Linked DNA regions of Methylomonas sp. 11b. The protein of the gene in region 1 interacts with the protein of each later gene in a pairwise test. Links are inferred from orthologs where the notes say so. Each region holds a gene or a part of one and is shown on either strand. Other genes may lie near its edges.

Region 1 (3,165 bases):
TCGGTAATTCAAAATCCGCTCCAGCAAGCGGTCGGCTTGCTTGGGCGTATCAGTTTTTTCGACCGCTACCAGCGCCATGATGCCGGTGCCGATCACGCCGATGTCGATACCGTTTACCGTGACTTTGGCTTGGGTCACGCGCTGGATAATGCTGATCATGTGTGTTCCTGCAAATAGTTTAGGTAGTCGCCGCTGTGGATGCGCATTAGTTCGTTCACGGGACGATTGTAAAGATAGGTCCAAGCCAAAACGGATTGTCCATCCGGCAAACTTACCTGTAGTTCACGGCGGATATATTCGTGCGGCTGCGGAAAATCTGAAGCGCATTCTTCGTAAATATCCAGAGCCGACAGCGTGTGCTCGGAGTTTTGCATCAGATACAGTTCGCCTTTGACCAGCTTTGTTCCGCCAGCAATAGCGCCCGGATAAGCATCAATTTCGTATAGTTCGCCGTGGATAAATGCATCGCCGATGTAATCGCAATCTGCGAGAAACGGGTGTTGGATTTGATTTTGACGGCTTCGGCGCAGTGTGCCGTAGACAAACAGGTATTGCGGTTCTGTCATGAATAAATTCGGTCGACCAAGTCCTTGAACCAGCGTGGGCGAAAGGCCACGATATAAAGCAGGGTCAAACCCATCAGCGGAACCGGACCAATTTCGACAATAGTCAATAACAGAATGAAGACAAACCACTTTAAACGGGCAAACGAGGCTTGTTTACTCATGCTATTTCAGTAACGAATGGCGGTGATGTAATAACGCGTTTCTTGCTCGGCGTGTCGGACGGTTATTTCGTCGTCCAGCATCTTCTTCAATAAGGCCGTCGCCAAAGGCGAGTCTAGGCTGATCAAGCCGCCGGTGGTGTCAATTTCGTCAGCACCGACGATGCGATAAGTGATTTCCTGCCCGTCCATCGATTCCAAAGTCACCCAGGCGCCGAAAAACACTTGATTACGATTGGCCGGCTTCTCGGATACCACGGTCAAAGATGGCAAACGTTTTTGGAGATAATGAATGCGCCGGTCAATTTCCCGCAGTTCCTTTTTCCGGTAGATATACTCGGCGTTCTCCGAGCGATCACCTTCTGCGGCAGCGGCTGACAGCGCAATGGTGACATCTTTACGCCGTTCCCAGAGCTGTTTTAGCTCGGTTTCTAGGGTGCGATAGCCTTCGGCGGTGATGTACGGCGAAGATTTAGGGCGGGGCGGTCGCCAGCGTGACATGTTTTTTCGGGGAAAAGGTTATATGATGTCGGCTTTTTTTCATCCAGCGAAGACGCTTATGCAAATCACAGACAAAACGGCTGTTTCCATCCATTATACCTTAACCAACCAAGACGGTGAGCAGCTGGATAGTTCCAGAGGCGAAGAGCCGTTGTTGTATTTGCATGGCGCGGGCAACATTATTGCGGGTTTGGAAGCTGCTTTACACGGCAAGCAAGCAGGCGATAAATTCAACGTCACTATAGCGGCCGATCAGGCTTACGGTGAAGTGTCCGAAGAAATGATCCAAGTGGTATCCAAAAAAATGTTCGACGGTATGGATATCGATATTGGCATGCAGTTTCATGCCGACGTTAGCCACGGCCCCGGCATCATCACCATCGTCGAAATCGACGGCGACGATGTTACCATCGACGGTAACCATCCTTTAGCCGGCGAAGACTTGACCTTTGATGTGGAAGTTATCGATGTCAGGCCGGCGACAGCCGATGAAGTGGCCCACGGCCATATCCATGGCTCAGGTTGTCATCACTAGCAGCTGCCCCTTAGCTGCAAATCAGTAAGCGGTAAACGCGCTGCTTTTATCGCTTACCTAGCACCTAATGAGGGGTGGTGTTCAGGCCCAAATCCACCCGGCTATGCCCCAGCAAGGTGCCGGTAGCAAACGCCAAATCTATCATCGACACTTGATAGTCGCCGATGGCCCGCACTTCGCGCAGCTGAGCCTCGCCAAGCCTAGTTAGGGTTTCCAGCACCTCCGTCATGGTGCGCAAGCCTTCCTTAAATTGCTTGAGCTCGGCATCGTAATTCAAGCCGGCCAGCACCACGTTTTGGCGGGTGGCTAAAATGCGTTGCCAGTTCTGGCTCATTTGATCCAGTGAGTCGTAGATTTCCCGGCGTACGCTCAATTCGCGTAGTTGTTGGGTGGTCAGACGCTGCATGCGCTCCTGCACGGCCCGGTCCAGACGCGCCCGGCGCAGTTCGTTACTAAGTGGGATTTCCACGCGTAAGCCCACCGACCAATCCGAATAATTGCCGCTCAAGGTCTGATCGAAAGCGCCGCCGTAGGACGACGTGTCGCGGCCCAGCGCGGCGTAGTTGTAATCCAGCATGAACATCGGCAAGGTTTGATTGCTGAGATAATCGATTTTGGTCAAATCGGCGGCCAGCTTTAATTCCAGTTCCAGCAATTCCAAACGGCCGTCCAAGGCGCGTTGTGCCAGCTGCTCGCGGTCCAGATTAAATTCCAGCAGGGTCGGCGAGGTATCGGGGATCAGCAGGGTTTGCGAGTCCAGGTCCAGACCGGGTGCGTTCAATAATAATTTCAGCTGGCGCTGGCGGGTTTTTAAGCTGGTTTCGGCGATGATCAGCGACTCCAGGCGTTCGGCCACGCCGATTTCCGCACGGTTGATTTCCACGCTGGCGGTCAAACCTTCCGCCACCCGTTTTCTCACCATGTTCAGGTTGTTCGAGGCGTTTTCGTACTGTTGGCGGCGCACGTCCAACTCGCCCCAGGCGACATACAGGCTCCAATATGCGCGTTCGACCATCGCCAACACTCGAATCGCCTGCAAGCGGGTTTTTACGTCTACCGCTTGTTGTTCGTAACGGGCGATGCGGATCCCTGCTACGTTATTGGAAATACCGGCGTCACGCAGCAAGGGCTGGCTGATGGAGAAGCGCAGCGCATTTTGATATTGGTCGGAAGCGACGCCGCGAAACTGGCGTTTGCCGTCGAACGGCGAGCTGACGGTCACTTTTGCGCCGGTACGCAATGGGATGACGATGCCGGCTTCCATGTCCAATACTTCGGTCTCCTGCGGCACGGCGGTGAGTTTGTCGATTTCATTCTTCAGCGGCGAAGTGGGATCGACCGGGGTGAAACTGACCACATCCAGATTTTGCGCGGGTGTGTTTTTCTTACCGTATTTGGCCTTGGC
Region 2 (3,269 bases), 2.7 Mb from region 1 along the record:
CCATTCAAATTGCGGACGCAACTCAAACACCTCGGCCATCAAGGCTTGGGCTTTAACGTTGCCGTCGCGCGTCACCGCCCGGCTGTATTCGTTTTCCACTTCATGCCGGCCATCGTTCAATTGCCGAATCAGCATCAAGGACGACTGCATCACATCCAGCGGTTCGAAACCGGCGATGACAATGGGCTTGGCGTAATGTTCAGAGAAGATTTCGTAGGGTTTGCTACCGATCACGCTGCTCACATGCGAGGGGCCAAGAAAAGCGTCGATAGCCACCGGCTCCGGCGCATCCAAAATAGCCTGCATTGCTGACGGGGTGAGTGCATGGTTGCAAAACACCGAGAAATTAGTCAGCCCTTCGGTCTGTGCCTGTTTGATGGCAACGGCTGTGGGCGGGGTGGTGGTCTCAAAGCCAATCGCAAAAAACACGACTTGCCGGTCCGGGTTATCCCGGGCGATTTTCAAGGCGTCTTGGGTGGAATAAACCATTCGAATATCGCCGCCGGCCGCTTTGGCTTTCATCAGACTTTGCCTGCCGCCACCCGGCACTCGCATCAGATCGGCATAAGTGCAGAGGATTACGTCGTGCTGTTCCACCAATTGAATCGCGTTGTCGATGCGTCCCGTCGGCAACACACACACCGGGCAGCCGGGGCCGTGAATGAACTCGACATTGCTCGGCATTAAATCCTGCACGCCGTAACGAAAAATCGCATGGGTATGGCCGCCGCAAAACTCCATTAGCCGGTAATGCCGATCTGGATTAACGGTTTGGGCAATGACCTGCGCCAATTGCTTTGCTACATCATGCTGACGGAATTCGTCGATGTACTTCATGATGCGCTTAGACCCGCTTCGGCAAACAATGCCAAGGTTTTCAGGGCTTCGTCCTCGTCGATCTTGTTTAGCGCGTAACCGACGTGCACCAGCACGTAATCGCCGACTTTCACATCATCCACCAAAGCCAACGACACTTCCACCTTGACGCCGTCCACCGACACCGTCGCCATCTGGGTCGCAAAATCAATATCGGTAATTTGGGCAGGTAGGGCTAAGCACATAGCGGTATTAAAATTTGCGGCAACGTCGGTTAAGCATACGCTATCCGCTGCAAGGCCATCTCCGCGCGCAACCAGGTCAACCAGTTTTCCATGCCCTCACCGGTCTTCGCCGATAAGGACAACACCTTGATGCGTGGGTTAACTTGCTTCGCATATTGGATGCATTGAGCACTGTCGAAATCCAAATAAGGCAGCAGATCAGTTTTGTTTAAGATCATCAAGTCGGCGGCGTGAAACATATCCGGGTATTTGATTGGCTTGTCTTCGCCCTCGGTGACCGACAGGATCACCACTTTATGCGCCTCACCCAAGTCAAAGGCCGATGGGCACACCAAGTTACCGACGTTTTCGATAAACAGCAGGCTATGCTCGGGTAGATTCAAACTTTCCAAACCGTGACCCACCCGATGCGCGTCCAAATGGCAGCCCTTGCCGGTATTGATTTGCAGTGCCGGCACGCCGGTAGCGCGAATGCGGTCGGCATCGCGGGCGGTTTGTTGGTCGCCTTCGATCACCGCGATGCTTAACTCCTCTTTCAACCGCAGAATGGTTTCGGTCAGGAGCGTGGTTTTGCCGGAGCCGGGACTGGACACCAGATTCAAAGCCAGCATGCCGCGTTCACTGAAATAGCGGCGGTTTTCGTCGGCATAACGATTGTTCTTAGCCAGAATATCCTGCTCAATCTGTACCATCCGTGCCTGCGTCAAACCTGGCGCATGAGAATGTTCTGCAGTATGTTCGTGACGATGATGTCCGTGGTCATGGCTGTGATCATGAGCATGCTCGTGATCGTGTGGTTCGTCGTGCGAGTGAATAGGGCCCTCGCCGCAGCCGCATACGCCGCACATTACTCTACCTCCAGTTCTTTAATTCGCATTTGATCGCCGTCGACGATTTGTAATTGATGACTGCCGCAGTGCGGGCATTCGTCGTATAACTGTCGCACCAGCACCTCACAGCCGCAGGGCATGCACCAAGCCACACCCGGCACGTCGATAATCTCCAAGCGGGCCTGGTCTGCGAGCGAACCTTGCATCACCACTTCAAAACTAAACCGCATCGCATCCGGCTCCACACCGGACAAAGCGCCAATCTCCAGCCACACGGTTTTGACTTTGGCAAATTGCTGGGCCTTGGCCTGTTGTTCGATAATCTGTAACACGCTCTCGCAGAGCGACATTTCGTGCATGATGATTGCTCTGTAAATTTCAGTTTTCCGGCGTTAACACCAGTCGGTATTGCACACAGGGGTCCACCGCGTTAATCAGCCATTCCGCCTGCTGCCGCAAGCCATCGACAGCGTCCGCTTGCAAAGACTTTAAACTTTGGGCCAACACACCATCGGGGTGAAAATTCCATTCGGTCGGAGCCACTATGCGGTAATCGTACACCCTGCCTTGACGCAACTCCAGGCGATGAATCAATAAGCCGCGCGCGGCTTGGACTTGCGCCAAGCCAACGTCATCAGCCGCGTATGCCGACATCATGCCAGCCATTGAGCTTATTCCCCGCGGGATTACTGCCACTTCCATTAACACGGCAACACAGCGCAGCAACAAACCATTGCCGTAACGGCTATGCAAATCCGCGAGCAAGGGTGACGCTTGCTGACGACTCAAAGGCGTCGTCTCAAAACAGCAACCCTGCCACTGCGGCGTCCGACAGAAGCCCAAAGGATCTGTGTTTTGCATCTGCCTGTCCAGTTCTGCCGGATCCAATTCCGGCAAACCCACCACAAGGCTGCTCCCCAGCGCCGGCCAATCGCGTTGATATACGGCATTCAATAGTTGCGCTGCCAATCCTGTATTTTCATCCAACCAGTCGCGCAAATGCGCTTCGTCCGAAATCGCCAGAAATCCGCTGAGGCCACCAGCAAAAATCGCTTGATCAATCAAGCTGGTCAATTCAACAAGCAAAGTCTGCAAAAACGGTCCGTCGATCTGCAACTGGCTATCCAGCTTAAACGCCTCGCCATCTTTAAATAAACACGATTTGAACTGTCTATCCAATTTTAAAAGCGCCGCAAGCGCGATCTTATCGGCAGGCTGGTCCAGCAAAACCGGCCAATCCAGTAATATCCGCCAAGCGTGTTCGCGGACCGTTTCCAGTTGCAGCAAACATTCCCGAGCGGCATCCGCTTCCGGCTCGGCGTCCAAGCTCAGCGTGGCGCGACAAGCCAGTAATGCGGCGTAAGCCTGAGCATTGCTA

What was found.
Region 2: the proteins of METH11B_RS0105010 (region 1) and hypB interact in binary tests that used the Escherichia coli proteins (3 or more experiments, as listed by UniProt). The link is inferred for Methylomonas sp. 11b from one-to-one orthologs.

What each region holds. Positions count from the first base shown.
Region 1 is NZ_KI911557.1:1,084,940-1,088,104, reverse strand. The notes cover bases 180-3,021. They hold METH11B_RS0105010 (FKBP-type peptidyl-prolyl cis-trans isomerase), read left to right. Parts: upstream 180-1,283; coding sequence 1,284-1,760; downstream 1,761-3,021. Other genes in these bases: METH11B_RS0105005 (TolC family protein), read right to left, coding at 1,825-3,021; greB (transcription elongation factor GreB), read right to left, coding at 734-1,225; METH11B_RS29375 (hypothetical protein), read right to left, coding at 563-727; METH11B_RS0105025 (gamma-glutamylcyclotransferase family protein), read right to left, coding at 180-566. Outside these bases: dtd (D-aminoacyl-tRNA deacylase), read right to left, coding at 1-159; more of METH11B_RS0105025, read right to left, coding at 156-179; more of METH11B_RS0105005, read right to left, coding at 3,022-3,165. UniProt on the Escherichia coli protein: Folding helper with both chaperone and peptidyl-prolyl cis-trans isomerase (PPIase) activities. Chaperone activity prevents aggregation of unfolded or partially folded proteins and promotes their correct folding.
Region 2 is NZ_KI911557.1:3,812,526-3,815,794, reverse strand. Bases 1-2,946 are described here. They hold hypB (hydrogenase nickel incorporation protein HypB), read right to left. Parts: upstream 1,910-2,946; coding sequence 1,091-1,909; downstream 1-1,090. Other genes in these bases: METH11B_RS0118320 (nickel-dependent hydrogenase large subunit), read right to left, coding at 2,270-2,946; hypA (hydrogenase maturation nickel metallochaperone HypA), read right to left, coding at 1,909-2,250; METH11B_RS0118335 (HypC/HybG/HupF family hydrogenase formation chaperone), read right to left, coding at 834-1,061; hypD (hydrogenase formation protein HypD), read right to left, coding at 1-837. In the rest of the region: more of METH11B_RS0118320, read right to left, coding at 2,947-3,269. UniProt on the Escherichia coli protein: Involved in the maturation of [NiFe] hydrogenases. Required for nickel insertion into the metal center of the hydrogenase. Exhibits a low intrinsic GTPase activity, which is essential for nickel insertion.